DNA from 2 places in the Acetoanaerobium noterae genome. Region 1 is predicted to be linked to the other one. Evidence: riboswitches for the same ligand, from Rfam matches in the RefSeq annotation. Region 1 holds a riboswitch; the other holds the start of a gene.

Region 1 (11,503 bases):
TAGCCTCCTTCTCATTTACTGATGATGAAATCATCTGGGAAGAAATAAAAACAAAAGATGAGCTAGCAGAAATCAATCAGGATTTTCTTAAAATGGCATACAAGCTAAAAGAATATGATAAGAAGCAAAAAGAATTTTTCCAAAATACTTCTCATGAGCTAAAGACTCCACTTATGTCTATTCAAGGATATGCAGAGGCTATCAAGGACAAGGTAATGGATGAGAGCATGGTTGATGAAGGTCTGGATATAATAATAGATGAAAGTAAGAAGCTTAGAGATACAGTTAACTCAATTGTTTACCTTAGTAAAATGGAAAATCTTATGAGTGAGGAAAAGTCCATTAGAATAAATCTCTGGGAAGCTGTAGAAGAGATAATAATAAGGCTTACACTTCTAGCCAAAGAGAAAAATATAACCTTTAAGAATGATATTGCTCACTATATTGTGGTTAGAACTAGTGATGATAGATTAGACAGAGTTTTTTCAAATATACTTTCAAATGCCTTAAGATATGCAAAATCTCAAATATCTATTGAATCCTTTGAAATCGAAACTGGTCATATAATAATAAAAATTCAAGATGATGGACGAGGCTTTGAAAATAATGAGGAGCTGTATATATTTGACAGATTTTACAAAGGTAAAGGAGGCAACACTGGACTTGGGCTATCTATAGTAAAAAGCATTGCAGAGTCAAATGGCTGGGGACTCAAGGCTTATAATGCAGATGAAGGTGGAGCTGTAGTAGAAATTGTGATACCACCACTTAGAGATAAAGATGTAAACTAAAAAAAAGGATTGTCTGATATTTCCAGACAGTCCTTTTTTACTTATATTTCAGAGGTTTTAGTATACTGATTTGAGGATTTTATAGTAGCTATAGGAGCTTTTGAAGCGCTGTAGGCTGCATCTACTGTAGTATCAACTATAATCCAGTTTCCGTCAATAAACACTTCGTTCCATGCATGGTATTCATTTACTAAGGTAGAGCTACCTTTTACTACCTTGGCGGGAATCCCTTGGCTTCTTAGCATAGAAGCAAATAAAACACTGTAGTCATAGCAAATACCTGACTTTGATTCATAAATTTTTTCTATATCAGGTATATATCCTGGTTTAACTGTAGCTGCTTTATTATAATCATAGCTATAATTTTTAATAACATAATTGTATATAGCATCAAATTTGTCTTTATCAGTTTGAAGATTTTTTGTGAGCTCTTCAGCTTTTTTTATTGCCATCATTTGCTCACTCCAGTTAACAGCAGCAGTTGAAGCAAGATACATAGCAGTATCATCTGCTATATAAGCGTCGATTTTTTGAGTGTATACTGATTTATAGCTATTTCCTGATGTGTTTTGCATTATTTTTATAGTGTAGCTTCCGTTGTCGTAAATTAAAGGGAAGCTTTGAGCTGTATTAGCAGCTAAATCAAAATATTGCTTTTGTCCATCTTTTTCAATTGCTAATTTATATTTAGCTTGATAATTTGTAGAGTAATTGACTTTGATTATGCCTTTAGCAACATCGCTCTCGTCTATTATCTTTGAATCTGCATGAGCTAGATTGGGAAAGGTTACACTAGCAATCGATAAAGCAACTAATAAATACTGTTTTAGATTTTTTTTCATAATAAAAACTCCTTTTCGGTAGCTAGGCTGCCAACCAGTTACGGTAAGGCCCTATAGCTTTGCGTCATAGCATTTCTACTACTTTGCCATTGTCGTGAGGAGAGATCTAATAGATCAATCGCACGTAAAAACAATTTACTATTTATATTCTTATTATACCAAATTTTCAAGTAAATAACATTACATTTAGATTAAAACGTAAAAAATATTTAAGAAAATATTATAATATTAAAATATAAAACTAACTAAAACTAACTCAACCTAACTATTTGTTGACAATTATAAAAACTCAAATTAAACTTAAGATAAGAAATCAGAATATTTATACATATTAAGGGGGAATTTATTTATGAAAAAAAGAAATCTATTTTTTAAAGAAACCTGCTTGGCTTTACTTATGGTATTTGCACTTATGCTTAGCGGATGTACTTCTACGCCTGAAGCTGAGCCTGCACCTGAGCCAGAAACCGAGCAAGCCAATCAAGAGGTGACAACACCTGAAAATCCAGATATAATATTAGCAACGACAACTAGTACTCAAGATTCTGGGTTACTAGATGTACTAATACCTATGTTTGAAGAGCAAACTGGATATAGAGTAAAAACAATTGCTGTAGGAACGGGTCAAGCGCTTGCTATGGGAGAAAAGGGTGAAGCAGACGTACTTCTTACTCATGCTCCGGCATCAGAAAAGCCTCTAGTAGAAAGTGGAGCTGTTACTAATTATCAGCTTGTAATGCATAATGATTTTATATTAGTTGGGCCATCAAGTGACCCTGCTAAGGTTAAAGACCTAAAATCAGTAGCAGATGCTTTTAAGGCTATATCTGAAACTTCATCTATATTTGTGTCAAGAGGAGACGATTCAGGAACCGACAAAAAAGAAAAAGGAATATGGAAAGATATTAATATTCCAAATGAAGGCTCATGGTATCAAGAAACAGGACAAGGTATGGGACAAACTTTAAATATTGCTTCCCAGAAGGAAGGTTATACTTTGACTGACAGAGCGACATTTTTAGCTCAAAAGGATAATCTGCAGTTAGAGATAGCTGTTCAAGGTGAAAAATCATTGTTAAATATATATCACGTAATGCAAGTGAATGAAGAAAAATTCCCTAAAGTGAATGCTGATGGAGCTAAAGCCTTTGTGGAGTTTATGATAGATTCAAAAACTCAGGATATAATTGGAGAGTTTGGCATGGATGAATATGGTGAGCCACTATTCTTTAAGGATGCAGGAAAATCAGAGGAAGAAATAGGAAAATAAGGCTGTGATTTAATGGATTTGATTATTGAGGGACTTAAAAAAGCTATAAATATGATATTAACGGGTGATCCTGAGGTACTTAGGATCACTCTTTTAACTCTGCAAGTATCTGGAACAGCTACACTTATAAGCTTGATTATAGGGATACCCTTTGGAACGGTGCTGGCATTAAAAAGATTCCCTGGCAGAGATTTTTTAATGAGCATAGTAAACACAGGAATGGGAATGCCTCCAGTAGTTGCTGGATTATGGATTTCTATTTTGCTATGGCGCTCGGGACCTTTAGGTTCGCTTAATCTTATTTATACCCCAACTGCAATAATAATTGCTCAAGCGGTGATTGCTTCACCTATAGTAGTAGGACTTACTAGTGCTGCTATTTCTCAAGTAGATCCAAAGCTTAGACTTCAAATAAAAGCTTTGGGAGCAACTAAGCTACAGTATTTATGGTTTTTATTAAAGGAAGCTAGATTTTCTCTGCTTGCTGCTGTGATTGCTGGATTTGGAGCCGTTGTTTCAGAGGTAGGAGCATCAATGATGGTAGGAGGAAATGTAAAAGGATTATCTAGAGTTCTTACTACGGCAACGGTTATGGAAGTATCAAAAGGGAACTTTGATGTAGCAATAGCTCTTAGCGCTATTTTAGTTCTAGTTTCTTATTTGACTACATTATGGCTTACAGTGCTTCAGCAAAAAAGATAGGAGGATATTGATGTTAAAAGCTAAAAATTTATGCTGGCAGCAAGGAAATAAAAAAATACTTGATAACATCGATTTTTCTCTTTTAAAAGGTGAGGTAATAGGGCTTGTAGGACCAAATGGTTCAGGTAAGAGTAGCTTGCTAAAAGTCCTATCTTTTTTGGAGAAGCCTACAGCTGGAGAAATATTATTTCAAAATAAGGTAATTGGATCTAATATATCATTAGATATAAGAAGAAAAATAGCTATTGTTTTTCAGGATCCTCTGCTTTTAAATACTACCGTATATGAAAATGTAGCTTCAGGTTTAAAAATAAGAGGAAAATCAAAAAAAGAGATAAGTGATAAAGTTGATAGATGGCTAACTAGCTTTGGAATTTTTCATTTAAAAAATCAAAAGGCTCGTCTGCTATCAGGGGGAGAATCACAAAGAGTAAGCTTAGCTAGAGCATTTGCGATTGAACCAGATGTAATTTTTTTGGATGAGCCGTTTTCAGCTTTAGACGTTCCAACAAAAGAACTATTGATTGATGACATTAATAAAATAATTAAAGATACAAATACCACAGCTGTTGTAGTAAGTCATGATTTTAGGGATATTTTTAGACTTGCAAGTAAAGCTATGGTATTGATAAATGGAAGAGTAGAAGCAGTGGATACTCCATTTAATTTAATTAATAAATCAACCACGGCTGAAGTAGATAGATTTTTAATACATTGGAAAAATCTAGATTTCTAGATGAGGAAGTTCTTATTGTTAATACAGCAAAGAGCCAAAGATTTATCAGCAAACTTTAATTGCTATAATTAGTTAGAGCTTTGTTACCGATTAGAGAATAGGAGAAATGAGATATTGATAAGTAGTTTTTATGAAAATAAGAAAGAAATAAATAAGCAACTAGAAGCTATATATAGTCAAATACTTCCAGGAAATTGTAAAGGCTGTGCCAATTGCTGCAGCGAGTCTGTAGGAGCTTCATTCACTGAGACGGCAAATATTTATGTTTATTTACTTGAAAATAGTTTGTTTACTCCAGATTTAAAAAAAGCCATTATGGTATATTATCTAGACATATATCAAAAGAGAAATAAATGTCCTTTTTTGGATAAAACCAAGAGATGTAAAATTTATGAAGTTAGACCTCTAAATTGCAGACTATATGGACATTGGCTAAAAGATGACTACGAATCAAATCTCAAACGTCTTCATAAACAAGCACTTGATATTTCAAAAGAATTTAATGAAAATGGTTATGAGGTTTCTAAGGAATATTTGGACTTTCAGATACCATATTGCCATGATTTTATAGGAGAGCTATATGATTTAAGCTTTAGAAATCGATTGTATGACAGGCTTGTGAATATAGACAGTGGTTTTATTATCAGCAATAATCTTGAAATCGATTATGCAGATAAAGGAATCGTAGAGCATATTGCTGGATTGTTGTTTGATACTGAGGAAATTGACAAGCTAAGATTTGAAAACAAATTGACGGATAAGCTAAGAAGAAGGCTAATTAAAATTGCAGAGCATATTATACCAAAAGTTTATATAAATAAGTAGTACATCAAAAACTCAAACTTCTAATTGGATACATTATATGTATAAATTAGAAGTTTGAGTTTTTTTTAACGAAAAAACGCAGGATAAAAAATTTTTTAATTCATAAATTGATGAAAATCTTGCAATGATAGGCTTTTTATTTTCCATTGTGTTATCCTAATGAAAATATATCAAAAAAAGTATGGCACTTTTAAACTAATTGTATTACAATAATACTCGTAATTCAGAAAAAATAATTTATATGGTTATTTTAGGAGGCCGAAATGTCTACGAGAAATCAATGGAATACACGTGAAATTAGTTCAAGCAATACGGTATTTTCTAGAATGAGAACTACAATAGAATCAGCTTTTTGGGGAAATAACGTTCATAATATTGAAAATTTGAAGCAAGCATATCAATTGGCAAAAAATTCGCCTGGAACTATAGTTACAGATATGCCTGTATACGAGCCAGAAAAAATAGGCTTAGATAAAGATTCAAAGGTATTGCTTTTTAACGATGGGGATGTAAGTGCAAGATGTGCTCAAGCAAGAAGAATTCTAGGTAGTCCTGGAATTAGTGAAGATGAGTATAGTGCTGTAGTTAGAGAAGCAATATATCAAACTAGAACAAAAAAACTTTACCATATTCAATCCTGTATTGGACTAGATAAAGATTTTATGATAAAAGCTCATTTATTAATTCCTGAGGGACATGAAAATATAGCTTACAACTGGCTGTTAAACTTTCAGGAGTTTAACGAAGAGTATATAAGGATGTATGAGGAGTCAAAAGCTATAGGTAACGAAGGGGATATCTATGTTTTTTCAGATCCAGACTGGAAAAATGAAAATTATCCTGTTGGGCTTACAATATTTGATCCAAACCACAATTGCGCAGCGCTTTTAGGTATGAGATATTTTGGAGAGCATAAGAAAGGAACTTTAACCTTGGCTTGGGGATGCGCCAACAGAAATGGCTTTGCATCATGTCATGCTGGACAAAAAAGATATACCTTAAAGGATGGAAGAAATTTTGTTGCAGGTGTATTTGGATTATCTGGTTCAGGCAAATCCACACTGACTCATGCAAAGCACGACGGAAAATACGAGGTTATGGTGCTTCATGACGATGCATTTGTAATTTCAGTTGAAGATGGCTCATCTGTTGCACTTGAGCCTTCATATTTTGATAAAACTCAGGATTATCCTGCTGGCTGTGACGATAATAAATATCTAATTACAGCTCAAAATTGTGGAGTTACTATAGATGATAAAGGTAATAAAACCTTAGTAACTGAAGATATAAGAAACGGTAACGGAAGAGCAATAAAATCAAAGCTGTGGACTACTAATAGATTAGATAAGTTTGAAAATCCAGTAAATGCTATATTTTGGATTATGAAGGACGAAACATTACCTCCAGTACTTAAGCTTACTAATAATATATTAGCGGCCACTATGGGAGCAACTCTTGCAACAAAAAGAAGCAGTGCAGAAAGGTTACTACAAGGAGTAGACCCAGATGCTTTAGTTATTGAGCCATATGCCAATCCTTTTAGAACCTATCCTTTATCAGATGATTACCTTAAATTTAAAGAGCTATTTGAAAAGAGAGCTGTTGAGTGCTATATTATTAATACAGGTAGCTTTATGGGCAAGAAAATTCCTAAAGAAATAACCTTGGGAATATTAGAGGATATAGTAGATAATAAAGCTAATTTTGTTTCTTGGAATGAAATCTTTGGTATGCAGATACAAGAACTTGCTGGATTTATTCCTAATCTTTCGGATAAAAAATACCTAGAGGCACTAAATAACAGAATTCAAGATAGGATAAACTTTATTAAGAATAAAGAAATAGATCTATGCGGAAGGGATGCTTTGCCAAAAGAGGCTCTTGAAGCTCTAGTAAAAATGAAAGAGAGCATATACTCTCATATAGATTTAAAACATGTAGTAAATATATAAGTTGTTAATTTTATATCTAATTATTGTATTTCATATTGAAATGAATAATTATTCGGTGTATAATTATATTAACCGCAGAATGAAGCTGCAAAGATTTTAATTAATACTTTAAAATCAAGCCATGAAGGCTATTGTATTTTTATAATACTTTAGTTTTCATGGCTTTTTTATGCTTTTTACTAATAATAAATTTAGGAGGGTTATCGTGAAGAAAATAGCAATTTCACTATTATGTATTACTATGCTAGCATCTAGCTTGTTACTTGGAGGTTGTAGTAGTAAGCAAGCAGAAAATTCACAATCTGAAGAAAAAGAAGCGAAAAAAGAGCTAGTGCTCGCTCTAGGCTCAGAGCCAGATGGTGGTTTTGACCCTATAAACGGATGGGGAAGATATGGCTCGCCTCTTTTCCAAAGCACACTTTTAAAAAGAGATCAGGATATGAATATAATAAATGATTTAGCAACTGGTTACGAGGTGAGTGAAGATGGCTTAACTTGGACAGTGAATATCAGAGAGGATGCTAAGTTTTCTGATGGACAGCCACTTACATCAGAGGATGTTGTTTTCACTTTCGAAAAGTTAATGGAATCATCATCAACTGTTGATTTAACATTTGTAGATTCAGTTACAAGTAAAAGTGATTATTCTTTAGAATTTAAACTTAAATCACCACGCTCGACATTTATATCAAATTTAATTGCAACTGGTATTGTTCCAAAAAAATCTTATACTAGTGAATATTATCAAAAACCTATAGGGTCAGGGCCACTAGTTCTTGTTCAGTGGGATAAGGGACAGCAGATAATAGTTAAACCAAATGAGAATTATTATGGACAAAAACCTAATTTCGATAAAATTACATTTTTATTTTTAGAAGAAGATGCTGCTTTTGCTGCAGCAAAGGCAGGTCAGCTTGATATGACAGCTATACCTCCAAGCTATGCATCTCAAAAGATAGAGGGAATGAAGCTTACTGAGGTTTCAAGTGTAGACAATAGAGGAATAATGTTTCCTACAGTAAAAAGTGGAGAAGCTGATGCAGATTCAAATCCAATCGGAAATGATGTTACCTCTGATTTAGCTATTCGACAAGCAATCAATGTTGCTCTTGATAGACAGGCGATAGTAGATGGTGTATTAGAAGGCTATGGAACTAAAGCATATAGTATTTGTGATAAGATGCCATGGTGGAATGAAGAAACAGTAACGACAGATAATGATATTGATTTAGCAAAGAAGATATTAACTGACGGTGGATGGATAGATGCTGATGGCGATGGAATTTTGGAAAAAGATAACATTAAAGCTGAATTTAACCTAGTATACCCATCAGGGGATCAGCTAAGACAGTCGCTTGCTATGGTAGTAGCGGACATGGTTAAACCAATAGGAATAAATATAGTAATAGAGGCTAAAACTTGGGATGAAATAGAAGCAGTTTTACATAAAGATGCGATACTTATGGGATGGGGAAGTCAAGACCCTCTTGAGATGTACAATGTCTACTCAAGCAAAATGAAGGGTGTTGAGTGGTACAATCCTGGCTACTACGAAAATCAAAAAGTGGATGAGTATATGGAAAAAGCTCTTCAAGCTAGAAGTGAAGAAGAGGCAAACGAATACTGGAAAAAAGCACAATGGGATGGTGAAACTGGTCTTAGCGGTAAAGGTGATGTTCCTTGGGTTTGGCTAGTTAATAGAAGTCATTTGTATTTAGTTAATGATAAACTTGATATTGGGAAGCAACAAATACAGCCACATGGACATGGCTGGCCGTTAACAAGCAATATAGAGCAGTGGAAATGGATAGATTAGCTGAAAGGACAATATTATGAATAATAACTCTGTCTTAACCTTTATTATAAAAAAAGTGATTAGATTTACAAGTCTATTATTCGCATTATGCGCATTATCATTTGTGCTTATTTCGAATTCTCCTATTGATCCAGTTAAGGCATATATTGGGGCTGACATGATGAATGTCGGCCCTGAGCAAAGAGCTAAGATTGAGCAATACTGGGGACTAGATAAGCCGGCTCATGAGCAATTTCTCTCATGGGCTAGTGCTGTAGCTAGAGGAGATTTAGGAGATTCGAAAATATATAGAAGACCAGTAATAGAAATTATTTCTGAAAGGTTTACAGCATCTCTTCTACTTATGGGAACAGCTTGGACTATTTCTGGAATACTCGGTTTTATTTTAGGGATAGTTTCGGCTGTGAAAAAAGGGTCATGGATAGATAAGGTAATTAAATGGTATTGCTTTATTCTTGCATCTACCCCTACATTTTGGCTTGGACTTTTACTTCTAATAGTCTTTGTAGTATGGCTAGGAATTCTTCCGATAGGGCTTGCAGTTCCTGCTGGAGTTTTGAAAACAGATGTAACACTTGCTGACAAGTTCATGCACTTTATACTTCCGGCTCTCACACTTAGTATTTTAGGAGTGGCAAATATGGCAATGCATACTAGAACAAAGCTAATAGAAGTTCTAAACAGCGACTATGTTTTATTTGCAAAAGCCAGAGGAGAAAGCGACTGGGAAATTGTAAAAAATCACGGTATAAGAAATACTGCTCTTCCTGCTATTACACTTCAGTTTGCTTATTTTGGAGAGCTATTTGGAGGCTCTATACTGGCAGAAAAAATATTTTCCTATCCAGGATTAGGTTCAGCCATAACAGAAGCAGGACTAAGAGGGGATGTACCTCTGCTTTTAGGAATAGTGCTGTTTTCAGCAATATTTGTATTTAGTGGCAACCTAATAGCAGATATTTTGTACAAGGTTGTAGATCCAAGAATGAGGGGGATTAGTGCATCATGAGTGATTATGCAATAAATACAGCAAACAAAAAAAAGCAAAAACAAAAATTCACTATTAATAGAAGGCAGTATACTTTTGGAGTAATTGGACTGTCAATATTGATATTACTTAGTGTATTAATTGCTAGCTATGCACTGCCAGACTCAAATATTGCAACTAATTTAAATGCTAAAAATCTCGCACCATCATTTGATAATATTTTCGGTACTGATTGGTTAGGAAGAGATATGTTCACAAGAACTATTAAGGGACTTAGGCTCAGTGTTGCTGTAGGAGCATTAGCTGCAACAATAAGCGTAGTTTTAGCAACAATATTGGGTCTTATTGCAAGCATTAACGATAAATGCGATTTAGTAGTTAGCTGGTTTATAGATTTATTTTTAGGAATGCCTCACATTGTTTTTCTAATTCTAATATCATTTGCCCTTGGCGGAGGAGTAAAAGGCGTAGTTGTTGGAGTAGCAGTAACTCACTGGCCAACTCTTACAAGAATAGTAAGAGCTGAGATATTACAAATAAAGACCGCTGATTATGTCAAAATTTCTAGGCATATGGGAAAAACAAGCTGGTATGTAGCTACAAAGCACATATTGCCTCATATAGTTCCTCAGCTATTAATAGGCTATTTATTATTATTTCCTCATGCAATCTTACACGAAGCTGCTATTACTTTTTTAGGCTTTGGGCTATCTCCACATAAGCCAGCGATTGGAATAATATTATCTGAATCAATGATGTATTTATCTACAGGTATGTGGTGGCTTGCATTTTTTCCTGGGTTAGCATTGATTATAGTTGTAAAGCTTTTTGATGTGATAGGTGAAAATTTAAAAATGCTGTATGATCCTAGTAGTGCTCATGAATAGGGGAGAGCTTATGAACCTTTTTAATAAAACTAAAGACAATAACAAAGAAAATAATAATATGGATAAGAATATAGATGAAATAAAAATTGATGAAATGAAAATAGAATATTCTGAATCTGTTTTACTTGATGTAAGTGGACTAAGTGTTTCCTTTAATCAATATGTCAAAAATTTAAAGCAAGTTGAGCTAAATGTAATCCACGATTTAAATCTTACAGTGAAAAAAGGTGAAATAGTAGCTGTAGTTGGTTCAAGTGGCTCAGGAAAAAGCTTACTTGCTCATGCTATTTTAGGTATATTGCCAAGCAATGCAGTTGTAAGCGGAAATATATTATATAATGGAGAACTGCTTAATGATAAAAGAAAAAAACAGCTTAGAGGAAGAGAGATAACATTTATTCCTCAATCAGTAAATTATCTGGATCCTCTTATGAAGGTTGGTAAGCAAGTTCAGATAGGTATGGACAAAAAAGATGCATCTAAAAATCAGAAAAAGCTGTTTTCAAGATATGGGCTAAAAACTAAAGATGAAGTTAAATATCCTTTTGAGCTCTCTGGAGGAATGCTCAGAAGGGTTTTGATATCCACCTCAATACGACCAGAGGCGAATCTGATTATTGCTGATGAACCAACACCAGGGCTTCATCCTGAGGCACTTGAGGAAACTAAAAATCAAATAAAGGAACTAGCAAAT
Region 2 (11,503 bases), on a different contig from region 1:
TGGATGAGTTTATAAATGCCATGAAGCAAATTGCTAAAGAAGCAAAAGAAAATCCAGAGATATTTAAAGCAGCACCTCATCATTCACCAGCTGGTCGAATAGATGAGGCACTGGCAGCAAGAAAGCCAGTATTAACTTACAAACCTTCTTTATAATAAGTTCAAATAAAAAATAAGACCTTAATAGCAGAGGTCTTATTTTTATGGAGATTATTTATATAATGCGATTAGTTTATCAAATGCTGGTAGAGAATTTATTATTTTTTCATAAGATATACAATAAGATAATCTAAAATGTCCTGGACATCCAAATGCGGAGCCTGGAACTAAAAGAAGATTAAACTGCTTAGCATCTTCACAGAATTTTTTATCATCAGCAATAGGAGATCTTGGGAACAAATAAAATGCACCCTGCGGCTTTACACATTCAAAACCTATACTTACTAGGTGATTGTAAAGGGCATCTCTATTTTTCTTGTATACATTAACATCTACCTCGGCATTTAAGTTCTTTGCAACTACTCTTTGGAAAAGTGATGGTGCATTTACAAAGCCAAGAATACGGTTAGCAACGTTTAGAGAACCCATAACATCACCAAAATCAGCAATCTCAGGATGAACTACTAGATAGCCTATACGCTCGCCAGGAAGTGATAAAGATTTGCTATATGAGTAACCTATGATGGTATTTTTATAGTATTTTAGAAGACATGGAACCTCAGCATTATCATATACGATTTCTCTGTATGGCTCATCTGATATTAGGAAAATATCAATGCCAAGTTCTTCTTCTTTTTGCTTAAGCACTTCGGCAAGCTTTGTAAGAGCCGCATCAGAATAAATTACTCCAGTAGGGTTGTTTGGTGAGTTTACTATAACTATTTTAGTTTTTGGTGTAATAGCAGATTTAAGAGCTTCGATATTAGGCTCAAAGGTATCTATATCAGGCTCAACTACAACTAGATTTGCATCGTAGTTAGCTGAATATGCTCTATATTCTCCAAAAAATGGAGCAAATGTAATTACTTCATCGCCAGGGTTTAGAAGAGTTTTAAAAATTATATTTAGTCCTCCAGCTGCACCAACTGTCATTACAATGCTTTCAAAGCTGATGTTCATACCGTGTTTTTTTGATTCATGCTCAGCAATTGTAGTTCTTACATCTTCAAAGCCTGAGTTGTTCATATAGCCATGAACATATGTAGCTACTTCATTGTCTAATATATCTTTTATAGATTCTTTTATAACTTCTGGAGGCTCTACATTAGGATTTCCTAAGCTGAAATCAAAAACATTTTCCTCACCATAAATTTTTGACAATCGTTTTCCTTCATCAAACATAGCACGAATTACAGAGCTATTTGCAACGAGTGACTGCATTTTGTTAGAAATCATTTTATCTCTCCTTTGTAATATGTAATATAATACGAAATGCATATAATTTAGAATATTTTTATTATTAAGTAAGTTTATTATAACAAATAAGCATTATTAAATCCATGAGATTATAAAAATGAATTTTTTATGTAATTTTTAAAAAAAGTGTTTCAATTAATACTAAAATGGTATATATTAAAATAAGATAACAAATCTTGATGATGATGTTATCTAGCCCATAAAATAACCCCCCATTTAGGACCCTTTCCCCGAGGGTCCTACTTTTTTGCAAAGTTGTTGATTTTATAGCAATATATGGATATAATTATCTTCAAGAAGTAAAATTGTTTGAATTTTAAAAAATTTAACGCAAAATGATTAAATATTCTGTCAATGGGCAGATTTAATCATAAAGAGGGGAGAATGTATTATGAGGGTTTACGAGAGTGACAAGATCAGAAACATTGCAATCCTTGGACATAGTGGGTCAGGGAAATCAAATTTGATGGAGGCAGTTCACTATACTGTCAAGCTTACAAATAGGATTTCTAAACCAACTGATGAAGCCAAGCTAACTTCTTCTATGAATCTACACTCACTAGAGTGGAATGATCACAAGTACAATTTTTTAGATACTCCTGGTTATTTTGATTTTGATGGAGAGGTTGTGTCTGCTATGGCAGCAGCTTCAGGCACAATTATAGTAGTAGATGGAACCACAGATTTACAAGTTGGAACCGATAAGGCTTTAGAAATTACAGATGAGTATCAAACTCCACGTTTTATTTTTGTAAATAAAATCGATAGTGAAAAATCCGATTACGACAAGATTTTAGACCAATTAAGAGAACGTTATGGCAAAAAGATTGCTCCATTTCATGTACCTTGGGGTAAAGCAGAAGCGTTTAAGGGATTTATAAATGTAGTTGATATGTTTGCAAGAGAATATAATGGTAAAGAGTGTGTTACAGTTGATATGCCAACTGATATGGACGATATAATAGCTCCAGTAAGAGAAATGCTTATGGAATCAGTTGCTGAATCCGATGAAGCACTTATGGAAAAATATTTTGCTGGTGAGGAATTTACAACTGAAGAGATACACAAAGGACTTAGAAAAGGTGTATTAGAAGGAGATGTAATTCCTGTACTTTGCGGCTCAACAGCTAAAAATATCGGAGTTCATACTCTACTAGATATGATATGGGATTATCTTCCATCACCACTAGATGAAAAAGATATAAAAGAATCCGATGTGTTTGCAGGTCAAATTTTTAAAACTATAGTTGACCCATTTGTTGGAAAGATATCTTTTGTTAAAATTCACGAAGGACATTTAAAGCCAGAATCTGAGCTTTATAATGTTAAGAAAGGCCATAAAGAGAGAATTCCTAAGGTATTTACCTTAGTTAATGGAGAATATAAAGAAATGTCCGAAGCAAGAGCTGGGGATATCGTTGCTTTTACAAAGCTTCAAGATAGCTCCACAGGTGAAACTCTATCTTCAAAATCAGGACACGAGAGCTATGATGATTTGGTATTCCCAAAACCTCAGATGCTTGTTGCAGTAGAGCCGACTAATAAAGGAGACGAAGAAAAAATCTCTTCAGGACTACAAAGATTGATGGAAGAGGATCCTTCATTTACATGGGAGAGAAATGCTGAGACTAAGCAAACTGTTCTAGGTGTACAAGGTGAGATTCACGTTAACTCATTAAAGGATAAATTAAAAGATAAATTTGGTGTAGAGGTTAAGCTACTTGATTTAAAGGTTCCTTATAGAGAGACTATAAAGGGCAAGTCCGATGTCCAAGGCAAGCACAAAAAACAAAGTGGTGGGCATGGGCAGTATGGAGATGTTAAAATTAGATTTGCTCCATCATCAGAGCCATTTGAGTTTGCAGAGGAAATATTTGGAGGTTCTGTACCAAAATCCTATATTCCAGCTGTAGAAAAAGGACTTAAAGAGTCTATGGAAAAAGGAATACTAGCAGGATTCCCAGTTACAAACATCAAGGCTGTACTTTATGATGGCTCATACCATGATGTTGATTCATCCGAGATGGCTTTTAAGCTAGCTGCTAATATGGCATTTAAAAAAGGTATGGAAGAAGCTAAACCAGTACTTCTAGAGCCAGTAATGAAGCTTAAGATTGTAGTTCCTGAAGAATTTATGGGAGATATCATGGGAGATATCAACAAGAAACGTGGTAAGGTACTTGGTATGGAGCCTTTCAAAGGGACGAAACAATTAATTATGGCAGAAGCTCCACAATCAGAAACCTTTAAGTACGCTATTGACCTAAAGGCTATGACTCAAGGAAAAGGTTATTTTGAGATGGAATTTGAAAGATACGATGAAGTTCCTAGCCAGTTAGCACAGAAAATTATTGAAGAAAGAAAAAATGAAGAGCATTAAGAATATATTCAGATAGAAAACTAGAATAGATTTGAGAAATACAGATTCTTATGAAAGTTTAATTATAGTGAAAAAGAGCTTGCGAATTCGCAAGCTCTTTTAATTGAAGTACTTAAAATTTTTATTTACCTAGTAAACTATTTCCACTGATTTGTCTTTAGCATCCCATTTCACATTGCCATTTAAAACCTTAGCAATTTCATTTACAGCTACAAAGATATCACCATCTTCAGTAATCACTGCTTTCGAATCTTTGTCATAGGTTTTCTCTGTATCTAAATCGAATACTACAGTTTTTCCATTTTTGCTGAGAGTGAGTTCTTTTTCGTTATTTGAAACTGAAACCTCTAGCTTCATAGCTTTTTCTATAACATCAAGTGAAACTAAAGCTCTACCTTCTTTTATAAATGGTTTTTTAGCTGCTTTTTCAGGTTTTCCATTATTCTTGATTTCGTCTTTATCTATTTTAATTTTTACAGAATTATATTCTGCTGGATTAAAGTTGAGTACTAGCTCAGTAAGTGTATTTGAGAAAGTCATTAATCTTTCTTCAACTCTACCTGGAAACTCTCTTTCTAGGAAATCTAGATTATCATTTTCAGTATGCCAAATTTCACCGTGTTTTTCAGTTTGAGTATATCCATCCATATCACCTAAATGCCAGTTTGTAGCTTCGAAGTATCCATAAGGAATTCCTCTTTCAACAAAAGGAGCATGGTCACTCCAGTCTCCAGTTGTACCAGCTGGATAGTCTTTATTGTGTCCAGGGTTTGTTTCTAAGTCAAGTCCAAGCTCTTTTGCAATTGCTAAGGCTTGTTCTCTTACAAAACCTTTTTTGCCTAAATCACCATAAACATACATGAAGTCTCCAGCAAGCAGAGAATCTAAGTTGATCATAGCTACAGTATTATTTACTTCAGCTTGTGTCATGTTTTCGGCATAGTATGAGGAGCCATTTAATCCACCATTTTTAACATTATCGCTATTTTTGAAGCTTTCTTCAGCACCAAAAGCAATAAATCTAACAGTATAAGGAGTTTTAAGGTCTGATATTTTTTCAGCAGTTTCAAGCATTACAGCCACTCCAGAAGCATTATCGTCAGCACCTTTTCCAGTATTGTTTTTTGAATCGTAGTGAGCTCCTATGATGATTTCTCTTTTAGATTCACCTGGTTTTACTGCAATAACATTATATGATGTTACAGTATCATACGGTTTATCGTCTTTTGTTCTTTGAATTTCAAAGCTTTGGAGCTTAGTATCATAGCCCAAATCCATAAATACATCTTCAATATAGTCTTTAGCATCGTATTCTCCATTTGTTGCTTGAGTTCTATCACCTATTTCGTCTGAAAGCTCAACAACATGCTTATAAGCAAGTTCTCCTGCATCGGGGTCTTTTGTAAGAGCATTTGAAAAAATTGGTGTCACGATAATTAGTGAAGCTAAAGCGAACGCAGAAACTTTTTTCATCATATAATCAATCCTCCTATTGTAAAATAACTTCCTTATTATAAAGATAACAAGGTAAGCATGAACCATTAGCAATTTTTGATTGCAATAATAGACGGTTCATAATATATTTACCCTAAAGTCACTTTAATAAAAATTATATTCAAGTAATTTTTTCAGATTTAAAATTCTTCGATTACAACATCAGAAGGAACTTCGAATTCTGAGTCGTTAATATCCCCAACCTTTAGCTCAGTGACTTCAATAGTCATCTCGCTACCATCCACGCCTTTGCTTACCATTTTCATAGTTATGCCATATTTTTTGCTAACCCAAAGCTTAACTTCTTCATTTGTAGCTTTGTCTTTTGATAAAATAACTGCGCAATCCTCGCCTAGTATTTTCTCATCCCCTACTACCTCAAAGGTGGCAGTATCGACTTGCTCATCTACTGAGGCAATATCAGTCATGCTGGTATCAGGCATAAACGCTGAGTCGCCAGAATCTGCTTTGAATCTCATTCCAGTTTTTTCAGATGCGCTATATGTGACGAATTCACCTGTTTTTGAATCTATTATGTTAATCATTTCGTCGCCATCAGCAACTATACTGCTTTTCACTTTATCTCCTTTATGCCAAGTTTTCATCTGACTTTGTTGGTCTGTCATTGTAAAGGTCTGTGCATAGTAAATGCCATCTTTAAATGCATTTTCTCCTTTTTTGAATAATTCTGCTAGGTCAGCAAATTCTTCTTCAGCTGCTGGTTGTTCAGCCTCTGGAGCAGCTTCCTCTTGTGTCGTATCTGGGGCTGGAGTTTCTTCCTTAGGTGAACATCCAGCTAATACGGATGTGCCTAATATAGCTGATAAAAATAATGCAATTGCAATCTTTTTCATTATCACAACCTCCTTTTACACTATTTTAATCCTATGATAGATAAAATGCTATAATAATTGAAGATAAAAAGGTATAATATATAAAATTAAGTAATCAGTCGTATATAAAACTAAGGAGGGGGAACTATGCAAGAGAATTTTGAGTTTTGTTCAGTTGACAGTGTATATCTAGCGCAAAAATATTCTACACCGCTTTATGTTATGAGTCAGGATATAATAGAAGAAAAAATAGATTATATTAAGGTGAATTTTTTAGATAAATACCCTCGTACATATGCATATTATGCTAGTAAGGCTTTTTTGACTAAAGCAATGGCTAAAATAATTAAAAAATCAGAAATGGGTATAGATGTAGTATCTTATGGAGAGCTATATACGGCATTAGATGCCGGAATAAATCCAGATAAAATAATGTTTCATGGAAACAACAAATCAAAAGATGAATTGGAATTTGCATTAGAAAGAGGAATAGGAAGAATAGTAGTAGATGGAATAAGTGAGCTAAAGCTATTAATAGAGCTTGCAGGAGAAAGATTTACTACAAAAATCTTACTTAGAATTTCTCCAAATGTGGAGGCACATACTCATAAATATATAAGTACAGGACAGCTAGATTCAAAATTTGGACTTTCTTTTGCTAGCAAAGACTTAGATGAAGCTATAGAACTAGCTATTAAATCAGAACACATTGATTTTAAAGGCTTCCATTTTCATGTTGGCTCACAGCTTTTTGACAATGAGGCTCATGTAGAGTCAACAAAAAAAGCTATGGAGCTTATTAAAGAAATAAAAGACAAGTATGATTATGAAATAGAGGATTTAAATGTCGGGGGAGGATTCGGAGTAAGATATACGGCTGAAGATGAACCTATGCCACTGGAATATTTTACAGATGCAATTATGGAAGAAGTACTAGCTTTAGCTGATAAATATGAAATAACAAGACCGAATATTTTTATAGAGCCAGGAAGATATATAGTAGCTGAAGCAGGAATTACTCTTTATACTGTAGGTAGTGTAAAAAATATTGAGTCAGTTAGGAAATATATATGCATAGACGGAGGTATGGCAGATAATCCAAGACCAGCACTTTATCAAGCCAAATACAGTGCTTGCATAGCAAATAAAATGTATGATGAAGATACTGAGCTAGTAACAGTTGCTGGAAAGTGCTGTGAAAGCGGAGATATATTAATTTGGGATATTAATCTTCCTAAAGTAGAAAGAGGAGACATACTAGCAGTTATGGGAACTGGAGCATATAACTATAGTATGTCGAGCAATTATAATAAGCTTGCAAAGCCTGCAGTGGTTATGATTCATGATAAAGAAGACAGACTGATAGTGCAAAGAGAGTCCTACGAGGATTTACTTAAAAACGATTTAGGTTAGGAGAGATAAGTGTGAACTTACTAGTAACAGGTGGAGCGGGATTTATTGGCTCAAACTTTATAAAGTATATGCTAAAGCATCACGACTACAGAATAGTAAACTTAGACTTGCTTACTTATGCAGGAAATCTAGAGAATCTAGAAGATATAGAGGGAGATGCTAGGTACAAGCATATTAAGGGAGATATTTGTAATAGAGAGCTAGTAGAAAGTATTTTTAGAAGATTTGACATAGATATGGTGGTTAATTTTGCGGCAGAATCCCATGTTGATAGAAGCATAGAAGACCCTGAAGTTTTTCTTAGAACAAATATAATGGGAACTCAGGCACTACTTGATATTGCTAAGGATTTTTGGAAAATAGATTTATTTGATAAGTACTGCAAAGAGTATAAAAAGGGCGTTAAATTTGTTCAGGTATCGACAGATGAGGTTTATGGCTCTTTAGGTGAAACGGGACTTTTTAAAGAAACAACATGCCTAAATCCAAACAGTCCCTATTCGGCTTCCAAAGCTTCAGCTGATATGATAGTAAGAGCATATAGTGAAACCTATGGACTTCCTGTTAATATTACAAGGTGCTCTAATAATTACGGACCATATCAATTTCCTGAAAAATTAATTCCTCTAATGATAAATAATGCGATAAATGATAAACCTCTTCCTGTTTACGGAGATGGGAAACAAGTTAGAGACTGGCTTTATGTTGAGGATCACTGCAGTGCTATTGACTCGGTGCTTCATAAAGGAAAGCCTGGAGAAGTTTATAATATTGGTGGGAATAATGAAAAACAAAATTTGGATATAGTAAAATTGATTTTAAATGAGCTAGGAAAAGATGAAACTTTAATTACTCATGTAAAAGATAGATTAGGACACGATAGAAGATATGCAATAGACAATACAAAAATAAGTACGCAGCTAGGGTGGGAACCTAAATACACTTTTGATGAAGGTATAAAGCTAACGATAAAATGGTATTTAGACAATCCTAGATGGATAGAAAAGATTATTTCTTCAGAATACAGAAACTATTACAGCAAAATGTATGAAGGAAGGTAATCGTGGCTTATAATTTAAAGAAGTTATTTTTTATAAATGCTTCTTAGGCTAAAAATTGTTATACGAATTTAATAGTTAAGTATTTTTATATCCTGGATTATTAGCATCTTATCTACACAATATGTAGATAAGATGCTAATGATATAGGATATTTTTTTGAACTTTTTTCCTACCTTTTCAAAAATAAATGCATATTGTATAGTAGAAACAGAACATATGTTCGGTAGCTATACAGAGATAGGAGGTAAGGAAATGGAGACAAATACTTACGAAGATATAGAACAAGCGCTTATAGGCTATAAGGAAGCTACTGCTACTTGGGATAAACAAGAATATCTAAGGCAGCTTTTAGCTTACATTACTCCTCTGATTAAGAAAAAAATAAGACACTATTTTGGATATGTAGATGAAGATTTACTCCAGCTAGGATATGTTAGGACTATTGAATTAATTGATAATTATGAACTGGAAAGAAATATATTATTTATGGGATATATGAAAAGAATGCTAGGATGTTATTACTATGATGAGAAAAGAAAACAAGCTAAGGTAGCGGATTTAGTAGAATACGATGAGACCTTTATGGAATTAGATTATGAATCTGGCTACTTCGATATCGAACTAGAAGATTTATTAAAGGGTCTTTCGTATAAAGAAAGATATGTAGTTGAAAGGCACATTATGGATAAGAGTTTACTAAAAAATGTGGCTCAGGAACTCGATGTTTCCTATGTCTATGCAAAAGAATTAAAAAGAAATGCTATAAAAAAGCTTAGAGTTTTAATTTGTTTATAATTTAACGTAAAATAATGTTGTATTTTATGTTTTAATACACTCTTTCAGGGTATATTTAAATTAACTAGAATTAGTAATATATTCGCACTCCTTTAGTTAGAATTTCCCAATTTGTATGAAAAAGGCAAACTACAGGAAACTGTAGGACGCAAAGCGAGGAGTCTAAGACTGAATACTAACTCAGTTATGATAGTCCAGCCGCCATATTTTTTTATATGGCGGCTTTTTGAGTTAAGATTAGTTATGATTGTCCCGTTGCCATCCAAAACTTGGTTTTTAAGTTTAATGGATGGAGGTGTCAAAAATGAGAAAAAACAGAAGATTCTTAGCAATTATCATGGTATTAGCATTTTTAGGTTGGTCATTTAACGCTCAACGAGTATTCGCAGATAGTGAAATACCCCCTGAAATTCAGCAAGAAGAACAAGAAGTAGTTGATGAGGAACAAAACGAAGAACAACCGGAAAATAATTTAGAGCCAGAGAATGAAGAAGTAATAGAAGAAGAACCTATTGAAGAAGAGGAAGTAATAGAAGAAGAAATCGAGGAAGAAATAGTGGAGGAAGTTATTGAGGAAGAACCTATTGAAGAAATAGTAGAAGAAGTTATTGATGAAGAGATTGAAGAAATTATTGAAAATGAAGAAGTACCAATGTCTTTAATGAAAGCTCCAGAAATCCTTGATGTAGATGTTCAGTATTCAGGACCAGCAGCTCAGCAACCAATAGATGAAGCTAATTTTAAGCTTGAAGAAACTGGATATGAAACTGAAAAAGTTGATGATTCTCCAAGAGGTAGTGGAACTATTTCATTAGATAATGAAGAATTTATTAAGTGGTTTGTAAGTGAAGATGCGAAGTATCTATCTTGGGAAACAAGCTCATCAAATGTAACAGTATATAAAGTATATGTAAAAGGTGGACAAGGAGAAGACGGAGCTAAAGGTTATCTATATGTTTATGATCCTACAATCAGCTCTGATAGTGGATTGCATCCAGCAGTAAATAAGAATGATAGTATCGCTGCTATTAGCCACTTCTCTTTCTTATTTGGATTAGTGATACCTGAAGACCCTGAGGATCCAGAAGACCCTGAGGATCCAGAAGACCCTGAGGATCCAGAAGACCCTGAGGATCCAGAAGACCCTGAGGATCCAGAAGACCCTGAGGATCCAGAAGACCCTGAGGATCCAGAAGACCCTGAGGATCCAGAAGATCCTGAAGACCCAGAAGATCCTGAGGACCCAGAAGATCCTGAGGACCCAGAAGATCCTGAGGACCCAGAAGATCCTGAGGACCCAGAAGATCCTGAGGACCCAGAAGATCCTGAAGACCCAGAAAATCCTGAGGAACCTGAAGAACCAACAGTTCCTGAAGATGACGACGATGATGACGATGTAGTAGTAATTGAAGAAGAAGAGACTCCTTTAGCATTACCAGGAGAACCTGATGTATTCGTAGCAACTGTAACTTCTATAGATACTCCTGAAGAAATAGTAGAAGAAGAAGTTCCACTTGGAGCACCAGAACCTGAAGAAGAGATAATAGAAGAAGAATTACCACTTGCAGCACCAGAACTTCCTAAAACAGGTGGATTTGCACCAGAACTTCTATATGCTTTAGGATTAAGCTTAATTAGTGTAGGATTTAAGTTTAGAAAATAAATTTTAAAACTGCCAAATCATACTAAATACAAATACAAATATAATTATAAATTAAATTTTAATCGTTAAGCTGCTCCAATTTGGAGCAGTTTTTTTGTTTTAAATTTATAATAAAATAAAATTGTTATTTACTTTTGAAACCTTTTAATATAAAATTTATTTATAGATTTCGTAACTAGTTAATACTACGTAATAAAATAGTTATTTAATCCTATTTAATGAAAAAGGCAAACTATGGGAAACTATAGGACGCAAAGCAAGGAGTCTAAAGCTTAGTTTTAAGCAATGATTGTCCAGCCGCCATATTTTTTTATGGCGGTTTTTTAGTTGCTCAAATTAAGTCATGATTGTCCAGCTACCATCTAACAAGCGTATGTAACGTAGTTTAAAGATGGAGGGGTATTATGAAGAAGATGAAAAGTTTAGCTTACTTATTAATTCTGACAGTA

Evidence for each region. A riboswitch is a leader RNA that binds a small molecule or an ion and turns the genes downstream of it on or off. The one in region 1 is predicted to bind cyclic di-GMP.
Region 2: it holds a riboswitch for cyclic di-GMP, as region 1 does, so the genes downstream of both, B5X47_RS13945 (hypothetical protein) here and B5X47_RS06670 (transglutaminase domain-containing protein) in region 1, are expected to answer to the same signal.

What each region holds. Positions count from the first base shown of each region.
Region 1 is NZ_FUYN01000003.1:82,457-93,959, reverse strand. It holds gene B5X47_RS06675 (sensor histidine kinase) at 1-791, shown strand, start outside; gene B5X47_RS06670 (transglutaminase domain-containing protein) at 833-1,633, opposite strand; cyclic di-GMP riboswitch class I at 1,648-1,731, opposite strand; gene B5X47_RS06665 (ABC transporter substrate-binding protein) at 1,983-2,903, shown strand; gene B5X47_RS06660 (ABC transporter permease) at 2,916-3,605, shown strand; gene B5X47_RS06655 (ABC transporter ATP-binding protein) at 3,616-4,341, shown strand; gene B5X47_RS06650 (YkgJ family cysteine cluster protein) at 4,456-5,166, shown strand; gene B5X47_RS06645 (phosphoenolpyruvate carboxykinase (ATP)) at 5,430-7,118, shown strand; gene B5X47_RS06640 (ABC transporter substrate-binding protein) at 7,324-8,934, shown strand; gene B5X47_RS06635 (ABC transporter permease) at 8,951-9,943, shown strand; gene B5X47_RS06630 (ABC transporter permease) at 9,940-10,809, shown strand; gene B5X47_RS06625 (ABC transporter ATP-binding protein) at 10,820-11,503, shown strand, end outside.
Region 2 is NZ_FUYN01000002.1:523,277-534,779, forward strand. It holds gene gcvPB (aminomethyl-transferring glycine dehydrogenase subunit GcvPB) at 1-155, shown strand, start outside; gene B5X47_RS05980 (pyridoxal phosphate-dependent aminotransferase) at 210-1,394, opposite strand; gene B5X47_RS05985 (elongation factor G) at 1,807-3,795, shown strand; gene B5X47_RS05990 (M20/M25/M40 family metallo-hydrolase) at 3,925-5,271, opposite strand; gene B5X47_RS05995 (DUF4412 domain-containing protein) at 5,430-6,143, opposite strand; gene lysA (diaminopimelate decarboxylase) at 6,270-7,535, shown strand; gene rfbB (dTDP-glucose 4,6-dehydratase) at 7,547-8,596, shown strand; gene B5X47_RS06010 (sigma-70 family RNA polymerase sigma factor) at 8,849-9,391, shown strand; cyclic di-GMP riboswitch class I at 9,505-9,597, shown strand; gene B5X47_RS13945 (hypothetical protein) at 9,696-11,054, shown strand; cyclic di-GMP riboswitch class I at 11,271-11,359, shown strand; partial or broken gene B5X47_RS06020 (hypothetical protein) at 11,459-11,503, shown strand, end outside.